Regions from separate parts of the Arthrobacter sp. Y3221087 genome, predicted to be linked through region 2. Evidence: riboswitches for the same ligand, from Rfam matches in the RefSeq annotation. Region 2 holds a riboswitch; each other region holds the start of a gene.
The links. A riboswitch is a leader RNA that binds a small molecule or an ion and turns the genes downstream of it on or off. The one in region 2 is predicted to bind S-adenosylmethionine.

Region 1 (10,491 bases), on a different contig from region 2:
GCAGGGATTCCGGGCCCGCAAGCTGGCGGAACTGGACCAGCAGTACAGCAACGGCGAACTGTCCATGGAGGAGTACATGGCCCGCCGCGGCGAGATCATGAACGGCTAGGGCTCAGTCCACCTGGGGGAATCCGAGATCGATCACCGAGGTGGACGGGTCGGGCCACCTGGTGGTCACCACCTTTCCGCGGGTGTAAAAGCGGATGCTGTCCGGACCGTACATGTGGGTGTCTCCGAACAGGGAGTTTTTCCAGCCGCCGAACGAGAAGGCGCCCACAGGTACGGGGATTGGCACGTTAACGCCTACCATTCCCGCCTCAACGTCGAACTCGAACTGCCGCGCCGCACCGCCGTCGCGTGTGAAGATGGCGGCACCGTTGCCGAACTCGTTTTCATTGACCAGCCGCACGGCGTCGCTGTAGCTCTCCGCCCGGACCACGGACAGGACGGGGCCGAAGACCTCGTCGTCGTAGACCCTCATGCCCGGCTTGACGTGGTCTATCAGGCTGACGCCGAGGAAGAAGCCATCCGAGGCGAATTGCTGCTCCCGCCCGTCCACTACCACGCTGGCGCCTTCGCTTTCCGCTCCGGCCACATAGGACGCCACCCGGTCGCGGTGTTCGGCCGTGATCAGCGGCCCCATCTGGGAGGACGGATCCGTCCCGGGGCCGATCTTCAGGTCCGCCATCCGGCGTTTGATGGCTGCCACGAGGTCATCGGCGATGTTGCCCACCGCCACCAGGACGCTGACAGCCATGCACCGTTCGCCGGCCGAGCCATAGGCGGCGGACACCGCAGCATCAGCCGCCATGTCCAGGTCGGCGTCGGGCAGGACCACCATGTGGTTCTTGGCTCCGCCGAGCGCCTGGACACGCTTGCCGTGATCCGCGGCGCGCTTGTAGATGGACTGGGCAATGGGCGTGGAACCTACGAAACTGACGGCTTTGACATCCCGGTGCTCCAGCAACGCGTCCACCGCTTCCTTGTCGCCCTGGACCACGTTCAGCACCCCCGGAGGCAAGCCTGCCTCCGCGAAGACCTCCGCGATGAAAACGGCAGATGAAGGGTCCTTCTCGCTCGGTTTGAGCAGGACCGTGTTGCCGCAGGCGAGCGCGCTGCCGATCATCCACAGCGGAACCATCGCGGGAAAGTTGAACGGGGTGATGCACGCCACCACGCCCACGGGCTGCCGGACGGAGTGGACGTCCACACCGCCCGAGACCTGCTCGGAGTGCTCGCCCTTGAGCATGTGGCTCAGCCCGGTGGCGAACTCGATGTTCTCCAGACCGCGGGAGATTTCGCCTTCAGCGTCGGAGAGCACCTTGCCGTGTTCGCTGGTAAGGATTGCCGCCAGCTCCGGCTTGCGCCGGGCCAGGATGTCGCGGACTTTGAAGAAGATCCCGCTGCGCCTGGCGAGGCTCGTAGCCCGCCAGCCCGGGAGTGCCGCCTTTGCTGCCGCAATGGCTTCCTCCACCCGGGCGCCGGACGCGAGCACCACCTGTTTTTCCTGTTCGCCGGTGGCAGGGTTGAAGACGGGGCCAAAGCGTTCTGCCTCCGTGACCCGCTGTCCATTGATGATGTGGGGAATGGTCTGCATGGATGCCTCTTTCGGAATGGTCTGCCTGCGGGTGTTAGTCAGCGGTGCGGAGCGAGCCGTCTACCAGCTTGATGATCATGGAGCAGTCCTTGCCGGCTTCCCCCGCGTCGACCAGGCGCTGGAACAGCTGCTGCACGTGCCTGCCGAGCTCCAGCGGGGTGCCGGTGTCCTCGGCAGCACTGATGGCCAGCCCAATGTCCTTGTTGGCCAGTTCCGTAGTGAACGTGGGCGCAAATTCGTTGTTCGAAGCGGCGGTCTCCACCACGCCCGGGACCGGGTACCAGGTTCGCAGCGCCCAGCTGTCCCCCGACGAGACCGAGGCGATGTCCCAAAAGACCTGCTTGTCGAGGCCAAGCCGGTCTGCCAGCACGGCACCCTCAGCCGTTGAGGCGAGGTTGATGAACAGCATGAGGTTGTTGCAGATCTTGGCTGCCTGGCCCGTGGTGGCGCCGCCGGTGGGAATGATGTTGGCGGCCATCGGACGGATGTACTCCGTGGCGTCCGCCACCGCTCCCGGCTCCCCGCCCACCATGAAGGTCAGCGTCCCGGCCTTCGCCCCGCTCATGCCGCCCGAAACCGGCGCGTCAACGAAGCGGAAGCCGGCGGCAGCAGCGGCGTCGTGCAGTTCCTGCGCCGCTGCGATGTCGATGGTGGAGGAATCAACCAGCAGGGTGCTGGTACCTGCGGCGGCCAGCACTCCTTCCGGGCCCAGGTACACGGCCCTGGCATGCTCGCCCTTGGGGAGCATGGTGAAGACGGCGTCGGCTCCCTCCACTGCTTCGGCAATGCTGCCGGCGGGCTTGACCCCGCCGGCCTCCGCGGCGGCAAGGGCTGCGGGGTTGAGGTCGAAGCCGCGCACCTCATGTCCGGCCTTGGCCAGGTTCACGGACATGGACCCGCCCATGTTCCCCAGTCCAATCCATCCGATTACTGCCATCGCCCAGGCTCCTTTGCTCTGCGGCCGGCCGCCATGGCCGGACCGCCCAGTGACAACGGTTACATGCTGTTAGAGTGCAATCAAGGGGAAAAATCACAGACAGTATGTGCACTGATGCACATTGACGGAAGGTTGCACCAGTGGCCCGGCTTCCCAGCCCAGACGACCTGCTGATTCTCCTGACCGTGGCACGGCTGGGACGGTTCAACGCCGTCGCCGAGAGCCTGGGAACCACGCACACCACCATTTCCCGCCGCATCCTGGCATTGGACCGGCAACTGGGCGGCAGGACGCTGGAACGCAGCCCGCAGGGCTGGGAGCTGACCGAGCTTGGCGCCTCCGCAGTGGCGGCCGCCGAGGCCATCGAGGAAACGCTGGGCTCGCTTGCCGGCACCATCGGCCAGGAACGCGATGCCCTGTCCGGCATGGTCCGGATCAGCACGTCGGACGGTTTCGGCGCCGAATTCGTGGCTCCGGCGCTGGTACGCCTCCAGCAGCGCCATCCCCTTCTGAATATCGAGATGCTCAGCGCAACCCGCAAGGTCAGCCGCAACCGGTCCGGAGTTGACCTGGAAGTGGTGGTGGGCGGAACCGACGTCAACAATGCCCAGACGATTTTCCTTACCAACTACTACCTCCGGCTTTACGCCAGCGCCGCCTATGCAGCCCAGCGCGGACTGCCGGAAACGCCCGACGGCGTGGGGCAGCACGGCTTCGTGTCGTACGTCGAATCCGCCCTCCAGGTGGCGGAACTCGGCCACCGGTCCTCGCAGCTGCCCACGCCGAAATCCAGCTTCCAGGCCACGAGCATCTTCGCCCAGGTGGAGGCTGTACGCAGGGGCGCGGGCATCGGGCTGCTTCCCAACTTCATGGTGGCCCGCGACCCCGGTTTCATCCCCGTCCTTCCGCACGATTTCGAGCGCCAGCTTCCCATCTGGGCAGTGGCGCGGCCGGAGTCGATGCGGTCCGGGCGCGTCCAGGCGGTCATAGCCGCGCTCAAGGAAGAAGTGGCGGCCCGGCAGGACCTGCTGGCCGCCTGAGTCCTGCCGCGGGCGGCAAGCATTCAGGGGCGGAACAGCCGGCGGACCACCTTCCCGGCCGCCAGGGCGTCCAGGCCCTCATTGATCTCGGCGAGCGGGCGCGTGTCCGAATGCAGCAGTTCCACCGGCAGCCGGCCGTCCCGCCAGTAGCCGAGATAGCGGGGGATGTCCCGGCCGGGGACGGCGTCGCCCATGTACGAGCCGAGCAGCCGCTTGCCCGCACCCGCAAACTGGAGCGCCGGGACGGCCAGTTCCGCGGACGGATGCGGCAGGCCCACCGAAACCACGGCGCCGCCCCTGGTCACCAGCTCAAGGCAGGAGGCGATGACACGGGCGGAACCCACTGCCTCCACGGCAACATCCACGCCGTCACCGGCGGCATCTGCAATCAGCCTTGCAGCGTCCTCTGGGGTACCGGCAGCGCTGGCACCACAGTCCAGGGCCAGCTGGTGCTTGTCCCTGTTTGGATCAATGGCGACGATCGAACCCGCACCGGCGATGCGGGCTGCCATGACTGCCGACAGGCCGACGGCGCCGAGGCCAAACACGGCTACCGACTCCCCGCCGTCGACCTTTGCCGTATTGAAGACCGCGCCCATGCCCGTCAGCACCGCGCAGCCGAACATCGCGGCAACCGTGTCCGGGACGTCGTCGTCGATCACCACGACCGATTCGCGCGCAACCACCGCGTAGTCTGCGAAAGCCGACACGCCAAGGTGGTGGTTGATGCGCTCCCCTGACCGGGTCCGCAGCACGGCCTCACCGTGCAGGAGGTCGCCGGACCCGTTGGCTTCGGCGGCACGGTGACACAGGGCGGGCCGGCCTGCCCGGCAGGCGCGGCAGTCCCCGCAGCTTGGAACGAAGACCAGCACCACGTGGTCGCCCTCGGAGACACCGGTGACTCCGCTGCCCACCGAGGCCACCCTGCCCACCGCCTCATGCCCCAGCGCCATCGGGAGGGGCCGGACGCGCGAACCGTCCACCACGGAGAGGTCGGAGTGGCACAGGCTCGAATACTTGATGGAAATTCCCAGCTCGCCTGCCCGTGGTTCGGGCCGTTCCAGCTCCTCCACCGTCAGGGGGCGTGCGTCGGAGTACCTGGTTCCCGCGGGAACGGTGTTGTAAAGGACAGCGGCTCGCATGAGGGTTCCTTGGTGTGGTTGGGGTGGTGGTCATGCGGCTGCCCGGACCCGGAATCCGGGCCCGGGCAGCTGCCTTACCTGTGGTGCCTGGCTGCGTGCTACTTCTTGCTGGCAGCCAGGAGGTCTGCGGTGCCCTTGGCATCCGCGGCGTCGACGTCATGCAGTGAGATGCCCCTGGTCTCCTTGAGGAAGAGCACGGACACCGCCGTCACGATGCAGGCGGCCAGGAGGTAGAGGGCCACCGGAAGGGATGAATTGAAGTTGCCCAGCAGGGCGGTGGCGATGATCGGCGCCAGCGAGCCGGCAACGATCGAGGTCACTTGGTAGCCCAGGGACACGCCGGAGTAGCGCATCCGGGTGGGGAACATCTCGGCCATGATGGACGGCTGGCCCGCGTACATCAACGCGTGGAAGAGCAGCCCGATGGTGATGGCGGCCAGGATGACCATGTCATTGGCTGTGTCCATCATGGGGAAGGCGAAGAAGCCCCAGGTTCCGCCGAGGATGGCGCCCGCCATGTAGACGGGCCGCCGCCCGAAGGCGTCGGAGAGCTTGCCGACCAGCGGGACGGCGCAGAAGTGGATGAAGTGCGCCACCAGCAGCAGGAGCAGGATCCGTGAAGTGTCCGTCTGGACAACCACCTTCAGGTACGTGATGGAGAACGTGACCACCAGGTAGTAGAGGATGTTTTCGGCGAACCGGAGCCCCATGGCGGTGAAGACGCCGCGGGGGTAGCGGCGGAAGACTTCGGCAACACCGTAGCCCTTCTTTTCCGCGGTGACTTCCTTCCGGGCTTCGATGAAGATCGGAGCGTCCTGGACCTTGGTGCGGATGTAGTAGCCGATGATGACGATGACGGCGGACAGCCAGAACGCCACGCGCCAGCCCCAGCCGAGGAAGGCTTCCTGGGACAGTGTCGAGGACAGGGTGAACAGTACGCCCGTGGCCAGCAGGTTGCCCATTGGAACAGCAGACTGCGGCCAGCTGGACCAGAACCCGCGGGACTGGTTGGGGCTGTGCTCTGCCACCAGCAGCACGGCGCCGCCCCACTCACCGCCGACAGCGAAGCCCTGCACGAAGCGCAGGAACACCAGGAGGGCGGGAGCCCAGTAGCCGATCTGGGCGAAGGTGGGCAGGCAGCCCATGAGGAAGGTGGCCACACCCACCAGGATGATGCTCAGCTGCAGGAGCTGCTTGCGGCCGAACTTGTCACCGAAATGGCCAAAGACGATGCCGCCGATGGGGCGGGCCACGAAGCCTACGGCGTAGGTGACGAATGCGGCAATGATGCCGTCCAGTTCCGTGCCTGAGTTGGGGAAGAACGTTTTGCCGAACACCAGTGTGGCGGCAGATGCGTAGAGGAAGAACTCGTACCATTCGACCACCGTGCCGGCCATCGAGGCCGTGACGACTTTCTTCAGCCCTGAGGCCTTAACATCGGTTTCCTCGAGCCGCCGTGTGGCGGAGTGTTCCGTACTCATGAGTGAACTCCTTTGGCGTCTCCGTCGACACCACAATGGGGATCGGACAGCGGTTTTGTGGTGAGCACCACAAAACTGCAGGTTCACACGAGTATTGTCTGGTGACGCGCTGAGCTCAACGCCGAATACTGCAGGAAGCATCTGCAAAAATGCACATCCAGCACTGCGGCCCGGTGGGAACCCCGGGCTCGGCAGGGGTTCAAGGCAGGAGGTGCTCGCGGAGCTGGTCCCCGAGCTGCCCGATTTCCGTCAGGAAGCCGTCGTGGCCGATCGGCGCTTGGATCAGATGCACGTCCACGTCCCCGGGCAGTGCGCGCGCCAGCTCCCGCGACTGGGACGGGAAGTAGAGCCGGTCCGAATCGACTGCAGCAATGAAGAACCGGGCTTCGGAACGGGCCAGCGCTTCGGCCAGCGTTCCGCGTTCCCTGCAGACATCGTGGCTCATCAGCGCCTCGGTGATGGCGATGTAGCTGTTGGCGTCGAAGCGCTGGACCAGCTTGTTGCCCTGGTGGTCCAGGTAGCTCTCCACCTGGTAGCGGCCGCGGCCCGACAGGCAGTCAGCCTGCAGCGGTGATTCCGGGGCCTGGGGCTCCCGGCCGAACCTGCCCTCCAGCTCGGCGGCGGAGCGGTAGGTGATGTGCGCGATGCGCCGCGCCAAGGCCAGGCCTTCCTCGGGGAACGGGCCGCCGTAGTAGTCGCCGCCGTTGAAGTTGGGGTCCTGGCGAATGGCAAGGGTCTGTGCCTGGGCAAACGCGATTTGCTCTGCCGTGCTGGCGGCGCCCACGGAAATCACGGCGCAGCGCTGCACCCGCTCCGGGTAGGTGATGGCCCATTCCAAGGCGCGGGCACCGCCCAGGGAACCCCCTAGGACTGCGTACCAACTGCCGATGCCGAGCTGGTCTGCCAGCCGGGCTTCGGCCACGGTGCTGTCCCGCAATGTCACCAGGGGGAAGCGGGAACCCCAGGGTGTCCCGTCCGGGGCGGGCGACGACGGCCCGGTGGACCCGTAGCAGCCGCCCACAATGTTGATGGACACCACGAAGAACCGGTCCGTGTCCACGGGGGCACCGGGGCCGGCAAGCTGTTCCCACCAGCCGGGTTCGTCGCTGTCGCCGCGGGTGACATGGGTGCTGCCGGTCAGGGCGTGCTCGATGAGGATGGCATTGCTGCCGTCCGCGTTGAGCGTGCCCCACGTTTCGTAGGCGAGCGTGACGTCCGGCAGGTAGCCGCCGGCTTCCAGTTCCAGGCCCCCGATGGAGGCGTAGCGGACAATTCCGTGCTCGGGAACGGTGGTAGGGGTGACGGTAACCGTCATGGCAAGACCTCTTCTACGCGCTTGCCCACCGGCGGAATGACCGGCAGGCCAGGTCTTCACCCGGGGCACCCCACCGCGGAAGGAGGGTTGCCGGCCAGCAAGCCGGGGCTGTCACTGGCACTCATGACCTGGTTCGAGTGTACGAAACACCACCCGGCCCGGGCCAAGAGTGTGACTGGTTGTGACTTCCCCGGCTTTGCGCACGCGGGCCCGCCACCCGCCGTCGGGCCCTGCTCCCCGGACCGTCCGCTCAGGCGCCCTGCGCCTCCTTGGCGGCACGGAACCCGGCTTCAAGGTCGGCGAGGATATCGTCGATATGCTCCAGGCCCACTGACAGGCGGACCAGTCCCGGGGCGACGCCGGCCGCCGCCTGCTGCTCCGGTGACAGCTGGCTGTGGGTGGTCGACGCCGGGTGGATGACCAGCGAGCGGACGTCCCCGATGTTGGCCACGTGCGAGTGCAGCTCCAGTGCGTCCACGAAGCGCTTGCCCGCCTCGGCACCGCCGGCCAGGTTGAAGGCGACAATGGCGCCGGTGCCCCTGGGCCCGTACTTGCGGCCGCGCTCGTACCAGGGGCTGGAAGGCAGCCCGGCGTAGGCGACGGATTCGACGTCGTCCCTTGCTTCCAGCCACCGCGCCACCTGCCCGGCGTTGGCCACATGGCGCTCCACGCGCAGGCTCAGGGTCTCCAGGCCCTGCGAAATCAGGAAGGCGTTGAAAGGCGAAACGGCGGAACCGAGGTCCCGCAGGAGCTGGACCCGGGCCTTGAGGATGTAGGACAGGTTGGCCCCCAGCGCCCCGCCCTCGCCCAGGTCGCGGCCGTATACCAGCCCGTTGTAGGTCGGGTCCGGGGTGTTGAAGCCGGGGAAGCGGTCGGGGTCCTTGCTGAAGTCGAACTTGCCTGAATCGACGATGACGCCGGCGATCGCGGCGCCGTGGCCGCCCAGGTACTTGGTGGCCGAGTGGACCACGATGTCCGCGCCCCATTCCAGCGGCCGGATCAGGTATGGCGTGGACAGCGTGTTGTCCACGATCAGGGGCACGCCGGCCTCGTGGGCGGTGCGGGAGACGCCCTCGATGTCCAGCACGTCCTGCCGCGGGTTGGACACCACTTCGGCAAAGAAGAGCTTGGTGTTGGGCTGGACCGCCTCGCGCCAGTGGTCCAGGTTGTCCGGGTCCGCCACGAAGGTCACCGAGATGCCGAACTTCTTCAGGGTGTGGGCGAACAGGTTGTAGGTGCCGCCGTAGAGGCTGGGGCTGGCCACGATGTGGTCGCCGGCCTCGGCGATGTTCAGGACGGCGAATGTTTCTGCCGCCTGCCCCGAGCTGAGGAGGAGCGCGGCCAGGCCTCCTTCAAGGCTCGCAATCCTCTGCTCAACGGCATCCTGGGTGGGGTTGCCGATGCGCGTGTAGATCGGGGCGAGCTCGGCGAGGGCGAAGCGGTTGGCAGCGCTCTCGGCGCTGGGAAAGACGAAGGAGGTGGTCTGGTAGATGGGCAGGGCGCGGGCGCCGGTGGCAGCATCCGGTTCCTGGCCGGCGTGGATCTGGCGGGTTTCGAAGGACCATCCGTTGGACATTCAAGGCTCCTTTGATTGGGCCCGGCATGCTGGAAGCACCACGGGCCGCGCTTGCCACCCGGCCTTATTGCCGGACGGCCAGGTCCTCACCCGGGGCACCCCGCCGCGGATGGAGGGTTGCCGGCCAGCGAGCCGGGGCTGTTGCTGGCACTCATGACCTGAGCCCAGTGTAGGAATGTGGCGGGCCGGGCGAACAGCATTGTGACGAACATGGTCCCGTGTTCCTACCATGGAGCAGGTTTCGAGGGTGCTGAAATCGGAAAATCCCAGTAAGGGTATCCTTAGCTGAGAGCCCGATCACAAAGTGCCAAGATGATGGCATGCGCATGGATCACGTCTCTTACGCCTGTGAACACGATGGCCTCGCGGCCACCACCGAACGTATTTCTTCTGCCCTCGGCGTTGAGGCAGTGAAGGGCGGGGTACACCCGCGGTTCGGTACCCGGAATATGATCATCCCGCTCGCGGGACACAAATACCTTGAGGTCGTGGAGGTCCTGGACCACCCTGCGTCGGACAAGGCTCCCTTCGGACAGGCCGTCCGGGCCCGCTCCGCGGCCGGCGGCGGCTGGATGGGCTGGTGTGTCGAAGTTGACGACCTTGCTCCGTTCGAGGCACGCCTGGGACGGGCTGCCGTCAACGGCAACCGCAAGTTTCCCGACGGCCGCGAGCTGGTGTGGAAGCAGATTGGAATCCTGGGCCTCATCGCCGATCCCCAGGTGCCCTACATGCTGAAGTGGGAGGGCGATCCGTCGCTCCACCCGTCCAACGCCTACGAGAGCAACATCAAGATGAGCTGCCTGACCATCGCAGGCTCGGCCTCCCGGGTCACCGAATGGCTGGGCGAACCGGTGGAAAAGCCGCTGGAGGATGTTGCAGTTGAGTGGGTCGCCCCGCATGGTACGCCCGGCATCCTCTCAGTCACCTTCGAAACCCAAAACGGAGCGGTCACCATCTGACCTTCCTTTGACAGACTTCGGCCGCCATCAGGATGTGACAACGGCGTCACCTCCCGATGGCGGCCGAAGTTGCTTAGCCGCGGGTCTTTTTCAGGGCTTGGATCTCTCGGAGCAACCGGTCAAAATGTCGGCGCCTCCCCCGATGATGTTCCTATGGGATTCAGAACGGGCACGGATGGAGACTTAGCGGGAGCAGTGCTGCCTTCTGTCACCGCCCGGACTTCCGCCGCTCCTGTCGCAACGCCCGGCCGGAATGTCGGTGCCTCCGGTGATGATTCTTGTATGGGAAATGGCGCGGTCGTAGCAGCACCGATGGAGAGTGTTTATGCCACGACGGCTGCCATCAACGCGCTGTTCCTCCTTGACGCCCGTCTGCAAGATCCCGAGAACTCCGGCACGGGCACGGATGTACTCCAACGTGCCTACGAGATCCGGCTGGACCGC
Region 2 (10,491 bases):
GCTGACGCCGCCCTCGAGCGGGAGAAGGCAGCGCGCGACGAAGCCGAGGCCAAAAAGGCGCAGGTGGACCAGCTCATTGCTGACACTGTCCGCCTTGACGCCGAACTTCAGGCCGCCAAGCCGGGGATCCAGTCGCAGCTGGCAAACGTGCAGGCGAGCCAGAACGCCGTTGCCGCCGAAATCCAGGAACGTGACCGGAGGCTCCGCGAAGCCTGGGAAGCCGAGCAGCGGAGGAAAGCCGAAGCCGCTGCCGCAGCAGCTGCAGCTGCTGCTGCGGCGGCAGCTGCAGCCAAGGGGCAGGCGCCCCCGCCGCCCCCGCCGGTGCAGTCGTTCATGCCGCCGGTGGGATCGCCGTCGGCATTCGGACTACGCCACCCCTTTAACGGTGGTGTTCCCATCACCTCCGGCTTCGGCTGGCGGGCGACGCCTCCCGGAACCATCGACTTCTATGGCCAGGGCGGCTACCTGCATACCGGTATCGACTTCGGTGCGGCCTGCGGTACGCCGGTTTATGCCGCAGCGGCAGGCGAAGTCTTCGGCTCGGGCTGGAGCTCCGCGGACGGCGGTGGATGGCGGGTGAAGATCTCCCATGGATTGGTGGAGGGCAACACCCTGAACACCATCTACTACCACAACGCAAGCATTGTGGTGTCGAACGGCCAGCGGGTTTCCCAGGGACAACTGATTGCCTACTCCGGCAACACCGGCAACTCAACCGGCTGCCACTCCCACTTTGAAACCTGGCTTAACGGCTCCGCCGTCGACCCAATGGGACTGCTGTAGCCGCATCGCGGCCCTGCCGTAAACTGGTATGACTCCGCGCCGGACCGGCCCGGAGGACATCGGACCTGAAAACTGAGGAGCTTTCCCGTGCCTAAAGAAAGTGGCCGTAAAGTGGTGGCCACAAACCGGAAGGCCCGGCATGACTACCACGTGCTGGACACCTACGAGGCTGGCATCGCGCTCATGGGAACTGAAGTGAAGTCCCTGCGCGAAGGACACGCTTCGATGGTGGATGGTTTCTGCACGTTCTACAACGACGAGCTGTGGATGGAAGCCATCCACATCCCCGAATACAACCAGGGCAGCTGGACCAACCATGCCGCACGGCGGCGCCGGAAGCTGCTGCTGCACCGCGAGGAGCTCATCAAGATCTCCCACAAGGTGCGCGAATCGGGCTACACCATTGTGCCGCTGCAGCTGTATTTCGTGGACGGCCGCGCCAAGGTGGAGATCGGTGTGGCGCGGGGCAAGCGTGAGTATGACAAGCGCCAGACGCTGCGCGAACAGCAGGACAACCGGGAGGCGCAGCGGGAAATGCGGGAACGCAACCGGCGCAAGTAGGAATGAATCCCGGAGAACGTGCGTTACTATAGATAGTCCGGTGGGTATGCCCGCCGGTTTGGTAACAAAATATGGGGATGATCGGTTTCGACGGTGTTTGTCGCGACAGGTGAAGCGGGCCGAGGATGCAGAATTATCTCGTTAACGCTTTCTGCAAAACAATAAGTGCCAAACAAACGCGCACTGACTTCGCTCTTGCTGCCTAAGCAGTAAGACAGTCCGTCAGCCCGGGGGTGCTATCGCCCCGGTTCCTGGCGTCATTTAGATAGCCACTGCTGTTTGCTCCCGTCATCGGAGTAAACGGGACTCTTAGATGACTGGGCCCGGATCAGCCAGCTGTTTGCAGCATGGCTGGGGCCGAGAAAATCCGACGCAAACTGCGCCCGGAGAAGCCCTGACAACACGACATCGGACGGGGGTTCAATTCCCCCCATCTCCACCAAAAAAGCCCCGGATTTCCGGGGCTTTTTTAGTACCCTTTCGCGTAGGACGCCAGTGGGGGCGCCCTGACACCCCAGTCCTCGGACCGGGGTGTTTTTCGTTGCCTGGGCTATGGCCGCTGCCCGTTCACCCACGGCGTAGCCTGCACGGGACTAGGAGGCCGCCGCCGCTCGTTGTGATCGGTAAGGCCCGGGTTAGGCATTGGAGGTCCGGGCGGGCACAACCAGGAGGTGCGCCGTGGACCAGGCGCGGGAACCGGTCTTCGCCGACGACGGCGAGGTGCTGGATTCATATTCACAGACAGTCATGCGCGTTGCGGCGGCCGTCACCCCACACGTGGCGGCGATTGAGATGACGGCACGGCGGCGCAACGGCAGGATGCGCATGGGGGCCGGATCCGCAGTCCTCTTTACTCAGGACGGCTATCTCCTGACCAACTCCCACGTGGTGGCCGGGACGGAGAGGGGCCATGCGGTCTTTGCTGACGGCAGCCGGATGGAGCTTGAACTGGTGGGCAGCGATCCCTTGTCCGATCTCGCCGTGGTCCATGGCAGGCGTCCGAAGGTTCCGCCCGCTGAATTCGGGGCCGCGGAAACCCTGCGCGTGGGACAACTTGTTGTGGCGGTGGGAAACCCGCTGGGCCTTGCGGGCTCTGTCACGGCGGGGGTCGTGAGCGGCCTCGGCCGTGCCATTCCGGTGTGGTCGGGTAATAACCGCAGGGTCATCGAGGATGTCATCCAGACGGACGCGGCACTGAACCCCGGTAACTCGGGCGGTGCCCTCGCCGATACCCACAGCAGGATTGTGGGCATCAATACGGCAGTGGCGGGCGCAGGGCTGGGGTTGGCGGTTCCGATCAACGCGACCACGCGGCGGATCATCTCCGCTCTGCTTTCCGACGGGCGGGTCCGGCGCGCCTACCTGGGCCTGGTCAGCACTCCCATCCGGCTGAACCCCAGCACAGTGATCAGGACGGGCCAGCGGGAAGGGCTGCGGATCGTGGAGGTGCTGCCCGGCTCACCGGCTGACAGGGCGGGCCTGGCAGCGGGAGACATCCTCCTTACGGCGGGCGGCCGGCCCGTCAGCAATGCCGAAAGCCTGCAGCGGCTGCTCTTTGCCGACGCGATCGGCCAGCCGCTGGATCTCGCGGTACTGCGGGACGGTGCCGAGAGCCATCTGGTGGCCGTGCCGGACGAAATGACCAGCAACGGCAACTGAGCCGGAGACAGGTCCCGCGTCAGCGCCCCGTATCCGGCGCCGCCACGTCGGCGATGCCCACGAAACGCGTCCCGACGCCGTCGAACTCGCTCCGGACGAACCCAGGAGCGGCAGGCGGCACGTTCGCGGGTGAATGATGATGGCAGACAACGTACGTGAAGTCCGGCCACCATTTCTTGGGACGCGCCGCCTCCTCGTAGCCGCAGACTGCACACTCAAGGTGGACCCACACCGGCCGCTTGCCTGTCCGGTTGGCGCGGGACTGGACCAGCCAAGGCGGCGGGTTATCCAGGATCGCACCCAGTTCGGCCTCTGTCATCCATTTGGGAAGGCCATGGCGCTGGGCCATTTCCAGCGGCACATCCAGGGCAATTGCCGCGTCACGTCTGCTAATCATCACAGTCCACCATACGGGAGCCATCCAAATCAGGACCGAGCCCCGGTGGGGCCGGGCGCCCAAGCGGGCTGCACGACTAGGCAGTCAGCGCAATGCCGGCAGCAGCCGCGGCAAATCCGAGCACCAGGTTACCGGCGATATTGAGGGCTGCCGCGCCGGCGCGCGACTCCGCGAAGAGCCGTACGGTGGCCGTGGTCCAGGAACTGAAGGTGGTCAACCCGCCCGCCAGGCCGGCGGACAGCCCGGCCTCCCATTCAGGACCCAGGCCAAGCCCCGGTGCCGCTCCGTGGGACAACCCGATGATGAAGCACCCCGCCACATTCACCAGCAACGTGGCCCACGGCCAGTGCAGTTTTTGGTTTCCGCTGCCGGTCCGGATGCTGCGGGTGGAGCTGTGGTGTGCGAACCAGCTGTCCACGGCAAAGCGCAGGAGTGCCCCTATCACGCCGAAGACGCCCACCAGGACGGCGCCGATCATTGCCGGCCGCCGGGAACAGCGTCCACTGGTTGTAGGCTGAGCCGCTTGCCCAGCCGCCACCCCGCTCCTGCGGCAGCCAGGCCCAGAAGCAGCGACACTGCCAGATAGGCGATCCACACCGGGTGTTGGCCCGCCCGGGCCAGCTGGTCTACGGCGAACACCACGGCGGAGAACGTGGTGAAGGAGCCAAGCAGTCCGGGTCCCAGTCCGGCGCGAAGCCAGAACGCAGTCCGCGGCCGGGCCATCCAGGCAGTGGTCAGCGCGGCCAGGACAAAGCTGCCGGCAACGTTGATGCACAGTGTTGCCCACGGCACCGACGCGGACTGCTCGGGGAACGCCAGCGTCAGGCCGTACCGGAGTTCGCTGCCAACCAGGCCGCCGACGGCAACAGCCAGCCATGCCCGCCAGACGGGCGCCGGTCCCACGTCAGCTGTCTCCCAGCAGGCAGCCTGGATGGGGATGGTCGCTGTGGACCCAGAGGGCTGAGGTGATCTCGTCCGCCAGGTCATAATCCCTGGTCCGCCCGGAGTTCCGGATCCGCACCATCAGGGCACCGCCGAACGGCCGGCGTCCCACCACCTCTACCTCGGCGTCAAGGTCGATCTCCTCGGCGGACAGATAGCGGAGCAGGTCCGGGTTATCGTCGCTGATCCGCGTGATCCTGCCGGTGTGGCCCTTATCCAGCTCGCCCATCAGATGCGCCCTGGGCATCAGCACCTTGCCGTCCGCCGTGGGAATAGGATCCCCGTGCGGGTCCCGGCTGGGATCGCCGAGCTTCGCGGCGACGCGCTCAATGAAAGTGTCTGACACTGCGTGCTCGAGCAGTTCGGCCTCGTCGTGGACCTCATCCCAGCTGTATCCAAGCTGCTGGACCAGGTAGGTTTCGATCAGCCGGTGGCGCCGCACCATGGACAAGGCAAGCCGCAGTCCCGCGTCCGTAAGGGTAATGGCGCTGTACGGCTTGTGGTCAACAAGGCCCTGGTCCTTGAGCTTGCGGACCATTTCCGACACCGACGAATTGGCCACGCCCAGCCTTTGGGCCAGCTGCGAGGACGTGATGGGCTTGTCCTGCCATTCGGTGAAAGAGTAGATGACCTTGACGTAGTCCTCGATGGAGGAGGAGGGCGCGCTGGTCTTCACAGAACCAAGCCTACCGGGTGGCCAGGGAGCGCGGCGGGACCGCTCATACTTTGACGGCCCGCCACGACAACGTCAGGTACGGCAGCCCGATGTCCTCGTCCGGGGCATGTCCCAGGTGCTCATGCAGGTACCAGTCAAGGTTGGCGAGGACCTTGGCCCGGGTGGCATCACCTGCCCGGAGGTAATAGCTGCGCGATTTGGTCAGATCGATCAGGTCCTCGGTGCTGACGGTGTCCTGCCAGTGCGTCACGTGGCTTTCCAGCTTGCCGAATTCCGGGCCCATCACCGGCCGGTGGCCGGGCTTGTAGACGTCCCCGGCGTGCATGATCCGTGAGAGCCGGTGCACCCAGGGGACGGTGGTGTCCAGTTGGTTCCAGACAAGCCCGAGTGTGCCGTGCGGACGCAGGACGCGTGCCAGTTCGGTGCTCGCGGCGAGGGGATCGCACCAGTGCCAGGCCTGGGCAACGGTGACGACGTCGAAGGCGGACGACGGCAGGGCGGTGGCCTCAGCGGTTCCCAGGACCGCGGTGGCGCCGGGATAGTGTGCCTTCAGCTGGTCCAGCATGTCGGCGGAGGGGTCGACGGCGGTGACGGCCAGTCCGCGTTCCAACAGGAGTTCAGTAAACTTGCCGGTCCCTGCCCCGGCGTCAAGCGCATCCCTGGCGCCCGCGGGGATGAGCCAATCGGCAGAGTCAGCGGGATAACCGGGCCGGACCCGCTGGTAGTGCCTGCCGCCCTGCTGGAAGCTCTTGCCCAGCTCCCGGCGCCGCCCGTGATCCAGCTTTGGGCCACCCCGAACCACGTGCGGCCTCCTTCAGTCAATGCCCTGCGGTACCTTCCGAATTTACCGCATCTGCCGGATGGGTCAGTCGTCGGTGCAGGGAGCAGCGCCGGCGGTGCCCGGCGTGTTCGGGGCCCAGTGCGGGTAGGTGCGGGTGTCATTGGCGGGAACCCACCGCCCTGCGTCCACCACGTAGTCCCAGCCGAGCCCGTCGCGGCGCAGCTTGGCGATGCCGGCCAGGAGCCGCTGGGCATCCTCCAGCCGGGAACCGACGCCGAAGCTGGCGCGGAGCGAACCCGAAGGCAGGCCCAGCCGCTTCAGCAGGGGATGTGCGCAGAAGCGTCCGTCACGCAGGCCCACGCCGTGCTCGGCCGACAGGTAAGCAGCCACGAGGCCGGCGTCGTAGCCCTCAACCGAGAAGTTGACCACGCCGATGGTATCGGTGTCCGGGTTGGTGTCCTTGAAGATCTGGTGCACCGTGACGCCGTCGATCTCCTGGAGGCCCTCCACCAGGAAGGAACGGATGGCGGATTCGTGGGCGTGCCAGCGTTCCTGGTCCAGGCCCGCGATGACCTGGGTGGCCTTGGCCAGGGTGGCGGCACCCAGGACGTTGGGGGAGCCGCCCTCGTGCCGGGCCGGGCCGGAGGCCCAGCTGACGCCGTCGAGCCTGGCCTCCTTGACCGCGCCGCCGCCGGCGAGGTGCGGGGTTCCGGCGTCGAGCCAGTCCGGCCGACCCACCAGGACGCCTGCGCCGAAGGGCGCGTACAGCTTGTGGCCGGAGAAGGCGACGTAATCGACGTCGTCCGCGCTGATGTTGATGCGGCGGTGCGGCGCCAGCTGGGCCGCGTCCACCACAATGCGGGCCCCGTGCTGGTGGGCCAGGGCGGCAAGGGCGCGGACCGGGAGGATTTCGCCGGTGACGTTGGAGGCGCCGGTGATGGCCAGCAGGCTGACGCCGCCCTGTTCCAGCTCGGCGCGGACGGCGTCGATGGTTCCCGCGATGGTGTCGGCGGCAACAATGCTGCGGTGGGGAACGCCCTGCCACGGCAGCAGGTTGGCGTGGTGCTCAATGTCCAGGTACAGGACGTCGCCGGCGGACTGGCCGTCGTTGAGGGGCAGGCAGCCGGCCAGCAGGTTGAGCGAGTCCGTGGTGTTCCGCGTGAAGATGACGGAGTCGTTCGGGCGGCCGCCCACAAAGTCGCGGACGATGCTGCGGGCGTTTTCGTAGACCGAGGTGCTGATTTGGGACGCGTAGCCGGCACCGCGGTGGACACTCGCATAGAAAGGCAGGATCTCGTTGAGGTAGGCGGACACCACCGAGAGGGCGGGGGCGGAGGCGCCATAGTCAAGGTTGGCGTAGCGGATGTGGCCGCCGGAAATCAGCGGTGCCTGGATTTCCGCGCCGGTGACGGCGGCGAGCGGCCGGCCGGCCAGTGACTGGCGTTCGTCAAACACGGAATCAGCGGTGATGGCGGCGTTGGGGGAGACGGTGGCTGTTGTCACAGAGACCTCACTTCAAAACAGGACTCCGCTAGCAAGGGAATCCGCGCTTGCCGCATCCGCTCCGGACCGGCCTGGTCGTCACCCGGGGCACCCCACCGCGAATGGAGGGTTGCCGGCCAGCAAACCGGGGTTTTGCGCTGGCACTCGTGACCTGGTTAAGAGCGTAGAACATGGGGCGGCCAGGATTGAAGCCGGCGCAATTGTTAAGGCCTTTGTTACGTGGGAATGGAAAACAGGCTTTTCGGCGAAGAAGACGACGGCGGACACCTCCTTCTGGAGGTATCCGCCGTCTTTTGTTCGGTTGCAGGGGGCTTCAGAGTAGGTCGTCCAGGCCCGGGTTCAGCCGCTGCAGCACTTCGGAGTGCAGGATCGAATTGGTGGCCAGGGCGTTACCGCCGAACGGGCCGTCCTCACCCTCCAAAGAGGTGAAGCGTCCGCCGGCCTCCACTACGATCGGCACCAGGGCCGCCATGTCGTAAAGGTTCAGTTCCGGCTCGCACGCGATGTCCACCGAGCCCTCGGCCACCATGCAGTAGGACCAGAAATCACCGTAGGCGCGGGTCCGCCATACCGATTCGGTAAGGCCCAGGAACTCGTCCAGGTTTCCCCGTTCCTTCCACCCGGAGAGGCTTGAATAGGACAGCGAGGCGTCGGACAGGCTGGAAACGTTGGAGACCCGGAGCCGGGTGGCTGCGGCAAGCGAACGCCCCATGTAGGCGCCCATGCCCTTGGCGGCCCACCAGCGCTTGCCCAGGGCGGGGGCGCTCACGACGCCGACAACCGGCTCGCCCTCGTCCACGAGGGCGATCAGGGTGGCCCACACGGGGACGCCACGGACGAAGTTCTTGGTTCCGTCGATGGGGTCGATGATCCAGCGGCGCGAACCGTGGCCGGTACTGCCGAACTCCTCACCGAGCACTGCGTCCCGCGGGCGGGAGCGGGAGAGCTGGCCGCGGATGGCTTCCTCGGCGGCCTTGTCCGCGTCGGTGACCGGCGTCAGGTCGGGCTTGGTCTCCACATGGAGGTCCAGTGCCTTGAAGCGGCTCATGGTCTGGTCGTCCACGGAGTCGGCCAGGACATGGGCCAGGCGCAGGTCATCGTTGTAGCTCGAAGCGGGTTGGATCATGGTTCCAAACTACCGTCTGCAGGCTGTTCTGCTGGGAGATCGGCTTTGTCAGTTGACGCTGCCGAGCTCCTTTGCCTCCTGAGCTTCCTCCCGTGGATCCGCTCCGAGCAACCGGCGCAAGGACGCCAGCCGAGCCTCTCCGGTCGGGCCCGCGTGACCTTCCGCCACCCAAGCATCCAGGCCGCAGTTAACGGCAGTTGCCGTGTGCTTGCAGCCGCGTTCGCAGGCGTCGGTGCCGGGGGAGAGGTCCGGGAAGGACCGCAGGATCCGGTCCGGGTCCACATGCGCCAGGCCAAAGGAGCGGATGCCGGGGGTGTCGATGATCCAGCTGCCCGGCGGTGCGTCAACCAGCCGCAGGGCCAGTGCTGACGATGACGTGTGCCGGCCCCTGCCGGTGACCGCGTTGACGCCGCCGGTGGCACGTTCGGCTCCCGTGAGCGCGTTGACCATTGTTGACTTGCCGACGCCGGAGTGTCCCAGCATGACGGTGACCTTGCCGTCCAGGTAGGACCGCAGCGCGGCAACAGCGGCGCTGTCCAGCCGGGCGGACAGGCCGTCGTCCGAGCGGGCATCGATGCCGGACGCCGCAAGATCGGCGGTCCGGCTGATGATCACGGGAAGGTCGAGGTGAGTGTAGTTGGACAGGAGCTCCGCCGGATCCTTGACGTCCGCCTTGGTGACCAGCAGGATCGGGTCGATGCCGGCGTCGTAGGCCGCGACGAGCGCGCGGTCGATGAAGCCTGTGCGGGGTTCCGGGTTGGCGGCGGCCACCACGATCACCAGCTGGTCGGCGTTGGCCACCACGGCCCGCTCCACTGGGTCAGTATCGTCAGCGCTGCGCCGCAGGAGCGTCTTCCGGTCCTGGATCCTGACCAGCCGGGCCAGGGTATGAGGGTCGCCGGAAACGTCCCCCACGAGGGAAACGAAGTCGCCCGCCACAACGGGGGAGCGGCGGAGTTCGCGGGCCCGGGCGGCGATAACTGTACGCTCGTCAGCGGAGTCCTCGCCCACCACGGCGGTGTACCGCCCCCGGTCAACGGTGATGATCCGCCCGGTCACGGCGTCGTCGTGGCTGGGGCGGTCCTTGGTGCGGGGCCTGGACCCCTTCTTGTTGGGCCGGATCCGGACATCCGATTCGTCCCAGGAATCAGTACGCCTTGCCACCGCTAACCTTCCGCCCCGGTGCGGGCCTCCTGCTGCGGGGCACCGCCCTGGGCGAGCATGTCCGCCCAGAGCCGGGGAAAGTCGGGCATGGTCTTTGCCGTGGTGGCGATGTCCTCCACCTGCACTCCTTCCACCGCGAGGCCCAGGATTGCCCCTGCAGTGGCCATGCGGTGGTCGGCGTAGCTATGCACGACGCCGGCGTGCAGCGGGGCAGGGCGGATCACTAGGCCGTCGCTGGTTTCCTCGGCGTCGCCGCCCAGGCGGTTTATTTCCGTAACCAGCGCGGCGAGCCGGTCCGTTTCATGCCCGCGCAGGTGGGCTATCCCGGTGAGCCGGGACGGCCCCGACGCAAGGGCGCACAGGGCCGCTACCGTAGGTGCCAGTTCGCTGGTGTCGGCGAAGTGGGCACCCTTGATTTCGGGGCCGCCCGTGACCGTGAGGACGCCGTCCTCAAGTGTCACTGTCGCGCCCATCTCGGTGAGGATGCTGCGCCACAGGTCACCCACCTGCTGCGTCTGCTCCGGCCAGCCGGGAATCCGGACGGTCCCGCCTGAAGCCAGCGCCGCCGCGAGGAAGGGGCCGGCGTTGGACAGGTCCTGCTCGATCCGCTGGTCGAAAGCGCGGATGGGGCCAGGTGAGACAACCCAGTGGTTGGGCACCGAGTCATCCACCTGGACCCCGGCGCCGCGGAGGACCGCAACTGTCATGTTGATGTGGTCCAGGCTGGGCACTGGTTTGCCCACGTGCTCAAGATGCAGGCCCTCGGTGAACCGCGCCCCCACCAGCAGCAGCGCGGAGACGAACTGGGAGGACGCGCTGGCATCGATCACCAGGTGCCCGCCGCGGACCTCCCCGCTGCCTTCCACCACGAACGGAAGCGACGACGGCGTGCCCCCATC
Region 3 (10,491 bases), on a different contig from region 2:
CAGGGTGCCGGCCAGCACCCACACGGCCTTGCCCCGGTTGAGGGCAGCAAGAATAAAGGGGCTGGCCAGCAGCAGCACCACGTACAGCCCCATCACGTTGAACTGCCACGGACCGAACTGCAGCAGCAGGATGGCGGGGAGAACCTGGGCCGGCACCGGGAACTGGAAGAGTTGCTCCATTCCTGCATACAGGTCGTAGGTCCGGCCGGCGCCGTCGTGCCCTGCCCCGCCGGTCCCCTGGTCCACGAAGGTGGTTAACGCGTCGATACGGAAAACCGGCAGCAGGGAAGCCAGGAAGACGCCCACGAGGACTATCAGTGCAGTCAGGTAGAGCTTGCCGGCGCGTCGGGACGTCAGGTCCACGACGGTTCCAAAATCGTCTTTCACCCGGGGCCCGTAGACCATCCCCACCACCAGACCGGAGAAGAGGACAAACAGTTCGGCACCCGAAACGAAGCCCACCGCCTCCTGGGTCAGGAGCTGGAACAGGGACGTCATGCCCAGGTGGTTGACCACGACAAACACGATGGCCAGTCCGCGCAGCAGGTCCACGCGCGAATCCCTGCCGGACGGGTCCGTGTAACCCCAAGCTGTTGCGGCGTGAACGCGCCGCGGAATCTGCCAGAGGGCCACCAGGAGGATGACGAGCGCGGCCCCTACTGTCCAGGCGGCAGCCCCGGCCAGCGTGTTGGCCCGGACATAGTCGCTGCCGCCGGTGGACACTTCCGTGACGGGACCGGTCACCAAGGGCGAGGCCTCCAGCCGGTCCAGCGCCGCCCGGGCGATCTCCGGGCTGCCGGTCAGGAGCCAGTCGATGCTGGCCACGCCGGTGTCCCTGGTGCTGGTGCGCTCGTCCCAGACCACCGCGGCCGTCCTGCCAAACTCTGCCGACGTGGCAGTGCCCACCACCTGGTCCCACCAGCCGGTCTTGATCTCAGCCTCGGACGCGCCGCCGGACGCGGGGCTGTAGAAGGCGGCGGTCTGCAGCAGGAACGGCTTGGCCCGCTCCTCGGCATAGGTGGCGTAGAAGTTTTCGCCGCCCGAGGCCGTCAGCATGTCCTCCAGCTCACCGGCGCGCGGAACGGTATTGACTGCGGCGCCACCGGCGGTGTCGTCATGGAAAGCCGTCAGGCCAACCCAGTCCACGGCATCATCACCGGGATAGTACGGTTCGTAGGCGCTGTCAGACCCGTCCCAGGCACCGTCGCCGTTGGTATCGAGCAAGGCGAAACCGTCGCTTCCGCGGGCCGGCGCGTTCCGGTTCCGGTCAAAGGGGTAGTCCTTGCCCAGGTACGGCTCCCAGACCATAACCGTCCGGCCGTCGTCGGAATCCTCAAATGCCGCGGAGACAGCCTGGAACGCCTTCCGGTATTCGGCGGGCTGCTGGCCCCACTCCACCCAGGAGGCGTTCATGTCCGGGGCAAACCGCACCAGCACCTCCCCCTGGAACTGCGCGGTAAGCCGTCTGATTTCACCGGCGAATGACTCGGCAACCGTGGCGTCTATCTGGTCCAGCGGCACCGTGGGCTTGACCGTGAGCATGGCGTGGGCGCCCTGGAGCGAGGACTGTTCAAGGAATCCCCTGATGTCGTTCTGCTCGGAGGAGCGGTAGGGAAAAGCGATGTCGTGTCCATAGACAGCCGGTGACGCTCCCAGCCGCTCGGCAAACCCTGCAGCGGTGTCCTCGCCCCATTCCAGGACGACGCCGAGCAGCGGCTTGCCCGCATCCGGTGCGGGTTCGGCTGCCCGGGCCGCCCCCGCCGGCAGGACCGCAGCCACACAGGCAACAGCAAGCACGGCAAGGAACGCCCAGGCCACGCGAAGACGGCGGGCCAGGGCCGGACGGGTGCGGCGGCAGGGCACGGCTGTTCGCATGTTCAAGGGGACCCCCAGTGCTGATCTTTCATGGCGGGGCGCTGCCCCCAAGAACTGTATCGGGCCGTCCCGCCGGGATGGGAAAGAAAGGCCCGCCCGCCTGCGGTGATACCGCCGTCGGCCGTTCACCGGTGACGGCACCGCGCCGCCGCCTTCGGCAGCGTTTCCGCTTCAGTTACGCAACATGACGACGACGGCGATGCGGCAGCCGGTGCCAGATGTTACGTTTTTGGGGAGTAATGAGTACCGGCGCCAAGCCCTGACTGGCCGGTCGGCAACCCTCCTTCCGCGGCGGGGTGCCTCAGGTGAATACTCGGCATATCGACCGATTCGAGCTGCAAGCGTGAGAGAAGGAGATCCGTCGTGTCCGACGCCCCCGAAGAAAAGTTGTCCTACCGCCTCATCAGCGGCCCGGACAACCGTGAATTCTGTGAGCGGATCTCAACCGCACTCGCCGAAGGCTACGTCCTGCACGGAAGCCCGGCGGCAGCCTTCAACGGCACCAGCGTCATCGTGGCCCAGGCCGTGGTCCTGCCGGCCGCCATCGCATCGGCGGACGCCGCCGTCGCCACCGCTGTTGACGACCTGGAAGCAGCCAACGAGGACCTCGAGTTCGACGGCGAGGGCCACGCATGAGCTACGCAGGAGACCTGACGCCGGAGGAAGCCTGGGCCAAGCTTGAGCAGGGCGCCATCCTGGTGGACGTGCGCACCGAGGGCGAATGGGCGCACATCGGCATTCCGGACACCAAGGCCACGGACAACGATCCACTGTTCATCCAGTGGACATTCCCCGGCGGCATTCCCAACCCGGATTTCCTGAAGGACCTGAGCCAGCAGGCGCCGGAGGATTCCAACACGGAGCTGGTGTTCATCTGCCGCTCCGGCCAGCGCTCCATCTCCGCCGCCATCGCCGCGACGCAGGCCGGCTTCACCTCCTACAACGTCCTGGAGGGGTTCGAAGGCGACCCGGACCGCTACGGCGAACGGACCGTCAATGGCTGGAAGAACCGCGGCCTGCCGACCAACCTGGGAAAGAACTAAGTGACCTTCAATAACGACGCCGCCGGCTGGAGCCCCGACACCCAGGCCGTCCGCGGCGGGCTGGACCGCACCAACTTCCAGGAAACGTCCGAAGCGGTATTCCTGAACTCGGGTTTCGTCTACGAATCCGCCGCTGCTGCGGAACGCGCCTTCACCGGCGAGGATGAGCGCTTCGTCTACTCCCGGTACGGCAACCCCTCCGTGGCGACCTTCCAGGAGCGGCTCCGGCTGCTCGAAGGAACGGAGGCGTGCTTTGCCACCGCGTCCGGCATGTCCGCAGTCTTCACCGCCCTGGGCGCCCTGCTCGCTGCCGGGGACCGCGTGGTGGCCGCCCGTTCGCTCTTTGGTTCCTGCTTCGTCATCCTCAATGAAATCCTGCCGCGGTGGGGCGTGGAGACCGTCTTTGTGGACGGTCCGGACCTGGAGCAGTGGCGCGCCGCCCTGTCCCAGCCCACCACCGCCGTCTTCTTCGAGTCCCCGTCCAACCCGATGCAGGAGATCGTGGACATCGCCGCGGTCAGCGAACTCGCGCACGCTGCCGGGGCCACCGTCGTCGTCGACAACGTCTTTGCCACTCCCCTGCTCCAACGCTGCGGCCAGCTGGGCGCGGACGTCATCGTCTACTCCGGCACCAAGCACATTGACGGCCAGGGCCGGGTGATGGGCGGTGCCATCCTGGGCACCAAGGAGTACATCGAGGGTCCGGTCAAGCAGCTGATGCGCCACACCGGCCCGTCGCTGTCGCCGTTCAACGCGTGGGTGTTGACCAAGGGCCTGGAGACCATGGCGCTGCGTGTCAACCACTCCTCCGCCACCGCCCTCCGGCTCGCCGAATGGCTGGAGCAGCAGCCTGCCGTGAGCTGGGTGAAGTACCCGCTGCTGAAGTCGCACCCGCAGTACGAACTTGCCGCCAGGCAGATGCGCGCCGGCGGCACGGTGCTCACCCTGGAGCTCGCTCCGTCCGGCGGCCGCTCGGGCAAGGAAGCCGCTTTCGCGCTGCTGGACGGGCTGCGGATCATCGATATCTCCAACAACCTGGGCGATTCGAAATCCCTGATCACGCACCCCGCCACCACCACGCACCGTGCGATGGGGCCGGAGGGACGGGCTGCCATCGGCCTCAGCGACGGCGTGGTGCGCCTGTCCGTTGGGCTCGAGGACGCCGACGACCTGATCCGCGACCTCGAACAGGCCCTGAAGCAGATCTAGCTTTCTCCCGGCGAGGCATTGTCCGGCTGGAGCTCCAGCCGGACGTCCACGCTATCGCCCGCCTTGATGCGCGCCTTTTCCCGTACAGCTTTCTTGACGGGAAGCAGGTACGAGCCCATTTTGCTGTCCGGAAAGATGGACGTCAGCCAGCGGTGGCCGCTAATTTCCACCGCGACCTTGACCGAGCCGAAGGCCTTGTTGCTCGCCTCACTTTGCTCTGCAATGTCGTCCGCCACCTCCGGCGGCAGGGTGAGGAAGTGCCAGCCGGCTTCGCCGGGATAGAGCCAAAGCTCGGCATGAAAAGAGTACGACGGCGCCACGCGCCGAGTATGGCACGTGGCCTTCCTTAGCGCCACGGTTACCAACGGGCTAGGCCTGCCGCACCCGCAGCAGGTCTGGAACGGCATCGACTTCCGAGAGGTCCAAGTCGCCGCGCATGGTGACGTTCACCGCATGCCGCACCACGGCGCCGAAGCCCATGTCCTTGGTCGATGGCCCAGACAGCAACCGGTCACGGACCCGGCGCTGCTCGGCTGCCCCTGTGCCGCGGGCGATGATCGCTTCCACGCCTTGCCGCGCCAGGTCGAGCTCACCCTGTTCCTCCAGCACCGGCGCGAGGTACTCCACCAGGGAGCGCACTACCTCGGGCGCGGGGGCCGGCCGGAAGCTTCCAAAGTCCAGCAGCTCCCCACCGAGGCCCCCGCTGCTGGCCTGCCAGGAAGCCATCCTCAGCAGGACAGTCGGGACCGGTACAGGTTCCACGCCTTCCCGCCACTCCCGGCCGGCGGTCTCCACTAGGGCACGGACCAGGACCGCGAGGAGGGCCGCATCCTCGGCCCGCAGGCAGACGTCGGCCACCCGCACCTCCACGGTGGGATGGTTGCGGGACAGCCGGGCGTCGAAATAGATCATCCCTTCGTCCAGCATCACGCCCGTGTCCAGCAGCCTGGTGACCAGCCGGCGGTAGGCGGCGTAGGTGCCGTAGATGCCCGCCGGCCCCGCCGTCGGCCAGCGGTTCCACGCCTGGGTCCGGTAGCTTTCAAAACCGGTCTCCAGCCCGTTCCAGAACGGCGAGTTGGCGCTGAGCGCCGTCAGCACGGCCAGTTTGTCGCGGATGCGGTCAAGCACCGCCACGCCTTCTTCGGGTGATTCCACAAAGGTGTGGACATGGAAGCCGCACGTCAGCTGCTCCTGGGCGGTCAGCCCGAAGCGTTCCAGCATCCTGGCGTAGCGCGGATCAGGAGTGGTGTGGCTGTTCAGGCCCAGCGGCGAGGTGGCCAGCGCGGCGACGCGGGCGTTGTGTTTCTTCGCGGCCTGGTCTGCGAGCAACCGTCCGGCCCTGATCTGGTCCAACAGGCTTCCGGAGTCAAGGCAGGGCCGGGTCTGGGTCTCAATCTGCTCAAGCTTCAGTTCGGCACTCAGGCCCGTCTCGTCGTCGTCATAGACCGTTTTGTCCTCGGTCTCAAGCGCACGCGGATCCTGGGCGGAATCGTCGGCAGCCACCCGGCGGCCGGACAGAAGCGCGTCGGCCAGCGCCAGCGGCTCCCCGGTCTCCGGATCAACAATCAGCAGCTCTTCCTCCACGCCGAATGTACGCATATTGACATTCTGCGGCAGCGGGAACGTATTTGAAGCGGCCCTGCCGTTCATGACGAAGCATTAATGCTCAATCCTGGAAGTACTCCACCTTGGCGCCGATGGTGTTCAGCCGCTCCGCCAGGTCCTCATACCCGCGCTCGATGACGTAGATGTTCCGCAGTTCGGACACCCCGCGGGCCGCGAGCATGGCCAGCAGCAGGCACGCTGCCGGCCGCAGTGCCGGCGGGCACCCGACTTCGGCCGCGCGCCACTTGGTGGGCCCGTTGACATAGATGCGGTGCGGATCCAACAGCTGCACCTGGGCCCCCAGCCGGTTCAGCTCCGTCAGGTAGATGGCACGGTTTTCGTAGACCCAGTCGTGGATCATGGTCTGGCCTGTCGCATTGGCTGCTATCACGGCGAAGAACGGCAGATTGTCGATGTTGAGGCCGGGGAACGGCATGGGGTGGATTTTGTCTTCGGGTGCATGCAGCTCCGACGGCTTGGTGGTGACGTCCACCAGGCGGGTCCGGCCGTTGCGCGCCATGTACTCGCCTGAAATTTCCAGTTGCTGCCCCATCTGGCCCAGCGTGGCAAGCTCAATCTCCATGAACTCGATGGGCACGCGGCGGACTGTGACCTCGGAATTTGTGACGATGCCGGCGGTGATGAGGCTCATGGCCTCAATGGGGTCCTCCGAGGGGAAGTACTCGATGTCCGCATTGATAACGGGCTTGCCCGTGATGCTGAGGGTAGTGGTTCCCACGCCGTCGATGGTCACGCCAAGCATCTGCAGGTAGAAGCAGAGGTCCTGGACCATGTAGTTGGGGCTGGCGTTGCGGATGACCGTGGTTCCCTCGCGGTGCGCGGCGGCCATGATGGCATTTTCGGTGACGGTATCGCCGCGCTCGGTGAGGACGAAGGAACGGTCCTGGGCATCCGCCGGCGGCGCCTGGATGGCGTAGAAGCCCGCCGTGGCCTCCACCGAAAGCCCGAACTGGCGCAGGGCCTGCATGTGCGGCTCAACCGTGCGGGTCCCCAGATCGCAACCCCCGGCATACGGAAGCCGGTATTCCTCCGTCTCATCCAGCAGCGGACCCAGCAGCATGATGACGCTGCGGGTCCGGCGCGCGGCATCCACGTCCATGGCCTCAAGGTCCAGGACGGCCGGCCGGCGGAGCCGCAGGTCGGTATCGTTCAGCCACGTGCACTCCACACCGATGCTGGTTAGGACCTCCACGATCCGGTTGACTTCCTCAATCCGGGCCAGGCGGCGGAGCACGGTGGTGCCGCGGTTGATCAGGCTGGCGCAGAGCAGGGCGACGCCGGCGTTCTTGCTGCTGTTGACGTCGACGGCGCCGGAGAGGGTCCGCCCGCCCTCCACGCGCAGGTGCGTCATCTGCGGCTTGCCCACGTTGACGATGCTCCGGTCGAAGATGCTTTCCAGGCGCTGGATCATCTTCAGGCTCAGGTTTTGCTTTCCCTGCTCCATCCGGGCCACTGCGCTCTGGCTGGTTCCCAGCTCGGCAGCCAGCTGGCCCTGGGTCCAGCCCTTCTCGGTCCGGGCATCCCTCAGCATGGCGGCAACGTGCTCAGTGGTTTCCTGCGTCATGCCAGAAATATATCATAAATGAGTTATTCGGCGTCATCACAGCCGCGTAACGCCCCTCCCAGGCCAAACCCTACCCGCTTTATGCGATAGAAACCTTGATGGAAACAACCTCCATTCTTGAGCATCAGCTGCTTGTTCCGTCGGCACCCCGGCGGGAGACTGGAAGTAACGTTCCTTCCCCGGCATCAAGGAAAGGCGCAATGCTCCGGCACCATGCCCGCCCGTTCCCGTTCAGGCTTGCCTGGCTGCTGGCGGCAGCCGTCCTGCTGGCCGTAGCGGGTCCTGCTTCCGCGGCGCCCTCCCCGGGCGAGGGCGGCCAGTCCCTGCTCGGCAACGACGTGTCATGGCCGCAGTGCAACAAGGATCTGCCTAAGGGGCAGGCTTTCGGGATCGTCGGCGTCAACAACGGGTTGGCGAACACCACCAACCCCTGCCTGGACGAACAACTTGAGTGGGCAGCCGCTTCCCCCGGCCTGCCTGGCCAGCCAGCGGTGTCGCTGTATGTCAATACCGCGAACCCGGGAAGCTCCGGCTCCTGGTGGCCGGACAGCGACGAATACCCCATCGGGCGGCAGGTCCACAACCCCTACGGCCCCTGCAGGGAGGGCGACTACGGCAAGGCCTGCGCCTACATGTACGGCTGGGCGAAGGCCTACGACGACGCCTACATCCGGGGAATCACTAATCCCGCCGACTATGTCTGGTGGCTCGACGTGGAGACCGAAAACAGCTGGTCCGGCGACAAGGACGCCAACCGCGCCGTCCTGGAGGGCATGACGGACTTCTTCCACAGCATCAACGTCAAGGGAGTGGGCATCTACTCCACGTCCCTGCAGTGGGGCCGGATCGTTGGCAACGTCAGCAACACCAGCAACCTGTACCGATTGCCGAGCTGGCTGGCCGGCGCCCGCAGCGCGTACCGGGCGGCCGGCGCGTGCCTAAACGCACCGCTGACGGGTGGGGGTACCGTGGTCCTGACCCAGTTCGTGGCGCGGGGCTTCGACTACAACCATGCCTGCACGCCGGAACCCTAGCTTCCCAGCCACACCATGTTCCAGGTGCCGGCAGACACGGCCGCCACCACTGCGAGTCCTGCCATGAGCAGGCCGCCCGCCAGCACCCACGCATCCAGCGCACTGTAGGTTGAGGCGCGGGCCCAGGTTCGGGTCCCGCCGCCAAATCCACGCGCTTCCATGGTGACTGCCAGCCTCGACGCCCGCCGGATGGCCTGAACCAGGAGGCCGAAGCTTTGCCCCAGGGTGGCTTTCGCCCGCTGCAGTACGTTGCCGCGCGACCCCACGCCGCGCGCGCGGCGTGCCATGCCAATGGTTTGCCACTCCTCCGCCAGCAGGCCCACCAGGCGCATGGCGGCCAGGGTGCCCAGCACGAACCGGTGCGGCAGGCGGGCCTTCTGGGCCAGCGCGTCCGCGAGATCGGTGGGATCGGTGCAGCTCATCAGCAGCACCGCCGGCAGCGCAATCGCGAGCCCGCGGAGCATGAACCCGAGCCCCGTCTCCAGGGACCCTTCGCTCATGGTCCAGATGCCGACGTCGATCAGCGTCCTTCCGCTGTCCGGCGCGAGGATTGAGGTGCTCCAGCCGCCCACGGCGGCGGCGAGGATCAGCGGCCACCCGCGCTGCCAGAGCAGCGCGAGCGTGAGCCCGGCAAGCGGGAACAGCAGGACCTCGAATGCCAGCGCCACCGAAGCGGACACCCAGTCGATGGAAAGCGCCAGGACCACGGTGATCAGGAGGACGGCGGCCAGCTTGCTGAGCGGATTGGCGCGGGTCAGCAGGGCGTTGTTGCCGCGCAGGTGCAGTTCCTGCCTCACAGGGCTACCTTTTCCGCCGCGGCCAACTTCAGCTCGGTTCCGCCCAGGGCGGCGGTGAACTCGGCGTCGTGGGTCACGGACACCACGGCGGTGCCGGAGTCCAGGAGCTCGGAGAGGAAGGACGCCAGCTCAGCCCAGGTGTTGGCGTCCTGGCCGAATGTGGGCTCATCCAGGACCAGGACCTGCGGGCTGGCCGCCAGGACGGTTGCCACCGAGAGCCGCCGCTTCTCCCCGCCCGAGAGGGTGTAGGGATTGGCATCCACCAGGGGCGTGAGCCTCAGCCGCTCCAGCAGCTCGTCAACGCGGTCCTCGCCGTGGCCCAGATGGTGCGGGCCAAACAGCAGCTCATCATGCACCCTGCCGGTGACAAACTGGTGTTCCGGCTCCTGGAACACCGTGCCTATCCGCTCGATCAGTTGCTCGGCCCTCCACCTGAAGGGGTCGATTCCCGCGCCCCGGCTGAGGCGGGTTGTTGCCGAGATCTTGCCCGCAACCGGCTCCAGCAGCCCCGCGAGGGTCAGTGCAAAGGTGGACTTACCGGCACCGTTGGGCCCGGTGATGGCAAGCGCCTGCCCGGCCCGTACCTGCGCGGTGATGTCCTCCTGCACCGGAAGCGGCTGGATTTTCCGGAATCCGCTGCGGCGCGGGCGTTCCCGGGAGACAGCCACTTTCTCCGCGGCCAGCATCAGGTCTCCCGCGCCCGGACAGGTGGCGTCTGTGCGGGGACGGGTGGCCGGCACGTAGCCGGGCACCCACACCCCTGCGGCGGCCAGCATGGTGCGGGCCTCGTCCAGGACCCGGTCCGGCGGACCTTCCAGGAGGACGCCAGAATCGGCGGCTGAGCCTGGTTGCAGGACCACGATCCGGTCCACCAGGTCCTTCCACACCGACACCCGGTGCTCCACCACCACCAGCGTGGCACCGGTCTTGTCCAGGCAGCGAGCCACGGCGTCCCGGACCTCCAGCACCCCGGCCGGATCGAGGTTGGCGGTGGGTTCGTCCAGCAGGATCAGCCCGGGCCGCATCGCCAGGATGCCTGCCAGCGCAAGCCGCTGTTTCTGCCCGCCGGACAGCGCCGACGTCGGATGGTCCAGCGGCAGGTGGGACAGCCCGACGTCGGCGAGCGCCTCGTGCACTCGGGTCCAGATGGCGTCGCGGGGGACGGCGAGGTTCTCCGCGCCGAACGCGACGTCGTCCCCGACCCTGGAGAGGACCACCTGGGTTTCGGGGTCCTGCTGCATCAGTCCGGCCCGTCCGCGCTGCCCCCGGGGGGACCCGCCGTCGACGAGCAGTGAACCTGACTCGTCGGAGTCGCCGGCCTCGCCGTCGTCGTTCACATCGCC

Region 1: it holds a riboswitch for S-adenosylmethionine, as region 2 does, so the genes downstream of both, metX (homoserine O-acetyltransferase MetX) here and AC5RUO_RS06430 (aminotransferase class V-fold PLP-dependent enzyme) in region 2, are expected to answer to the same signal.
Region 3: it holds a riboswitch for S-adenosylmethionine, as region 2 does, so the genes downstream of both, AC5RUO_RS18385 (DUF1737 domain-containing protein) here and AC5RUO_RS06430 (aminotransferase class V-fold PLP-dependent enzyme) in region 2, are expected to answer to the same signal.

Annotation. Positions count from the first base shown of each region.
Region 1 covers NZ_JBNHFE010000002.1:290,577-301,067, reverse strand. The annotation lists gene AC5RUO_RS11000 (hypothetical protein) at 1-109, shown strand, start outside; gene AC5RUO_RS10995 (CoA-acylating methylmalonate-semialdehyde dehydrogenase) at 113-1,597, opposite strand; gene mmsB (3-hydroxyisobutyrate dehydrogenase) at 1,632-2,534, opposite strand; gene AC5RUO_RS10985 (LysR family transcriptional regulator) at 2,675-3,574, shown strand; gene AC5RUO_RS10980 (alcohol dehydrogenase catalytic domain-containing protein) at 3,598-4,716, opposite strand; gene AC5RUO_RS10975 (MFS transporter) at 4,815-6,197, opposite strand; gene metX (homoserine O-acetyltransferase MetX) at 6,397-7,512, opposite strand; SAM riboswitch class IV at 7,525-7,641, opposite strand; gene AC5RUO_RS10965 (bifunctional o-acetylhomoserine/o-acetylserine sulfhydrylase) at 7,763-9,088, opposite strand; SAM riboswitch class IV at 9,131-9,247, opposite strand; gene AC5RUO_RS10960 (VOC family protein) at 9,409-10,047, shown strand; gene AC5RUO_RS10955 (HNH endonuclease signature motif containing protein) at 10,330-10,491, shown strand, end outside.
Region 2 covers NZ_JBNHFE010000001.1:1,344,332-1,354,822, forward strand. The annotation lists gene AC5RUO_RS06385 (peptidoglycan DD-metalloendopeptidase family protein) at 1-783, shown strand, start outside; gene smpB (SsrA-binding protein SmpB) at 871-1,344, shown strand; RNA gene ssrA (transfer-messenger RNA) at 1,418-1,786, shown strand; gene AC5RUO_RS06400 (S1C family serine protease) at 2,023-3,003, shown strand; gene AC5RUO_RS06405 (hypothetical protein) at 3,023-3,400, opposite strand; gene AC5RUO_RS06410 (fluoride efflux transporter FluC) at 3,477-3,878, opposite strand; gene AC5RUO_RS06415 (fluoride efflux transporter FluC) at 3,875-4,303, opposite strand; gene AC5RUO_RS06420 (metal-dependent transcriptional regulator) at 4,305-5,018, opposite strand; gene AC5RUO_RS06425 (class I SAM-dependent methyltransferase) at 5,062-5,820, opposite strand; gene AC5RUO_RS06430 (aminotransferase class V-fold PLP-dependent enzyme) at 5,884-7,302, opposite strand; SAM riboswitch class IV at 7,341-7,454, opposite strand; gene hisN (histidinol-phosphatase) at 7,616-8,428, opposite strand; gene rsgA (ribosome small subunit-dependent GTPase A) at 8,477-9,592, opposite strand; gene aroA (3-phosphoshikimate 1-carboxyvinyltransferase) at 9,595-10,491, opposite strand, start outside.
Region 3 covers NZ_JBNHFE010000009.1:44,625-55,115, forward strand. The annotation lists gene opgC (OpgC domain-containing protein) at 1-1,875, opposite strand, end outside; SAM riboswitch class IV at 2,111-2,225, shown strand; gene AC5RUO_RS18385 (DUF1737 domain-containing protein) at 2,239-2,511, shown strand; gene AC5RUO_RS18390 (rhodanese-like domain-containing protein) at 2,508-2,918, shown strand; gene AC5RUO_RS18395 (O-succinylhomoserine sulfhydrylase) at 2,919-4,127, shown strand; gene AC5RUO_RS18400 (DUF1905 domain-containing protein) at 4,124-4,447, opposite strand; gene AC5RUO_RS18405 (glutamate--cysteine ligase 2) at 4,497-5,726, opposite strand; gene AC5RUO_RS18410 (UDP-N-acetylglucosamine 1-carboxyvinyltransferase) at 5,794-7,317, opposite strand; gene AC5RUO_RS18415 (glycoside hydrolase family 25 domain-containing protein) at 7,518-8,351, shown strand; gene AC5RUO_RS18420 (energy-coupling factor transporter transmembrane component T family protein) at 8,348-9,148, opposite strand; gene AC5RUO_RS18425 (ABC transporter ATP-binding protein) at 9,145-10,491, opposite strand, start outside.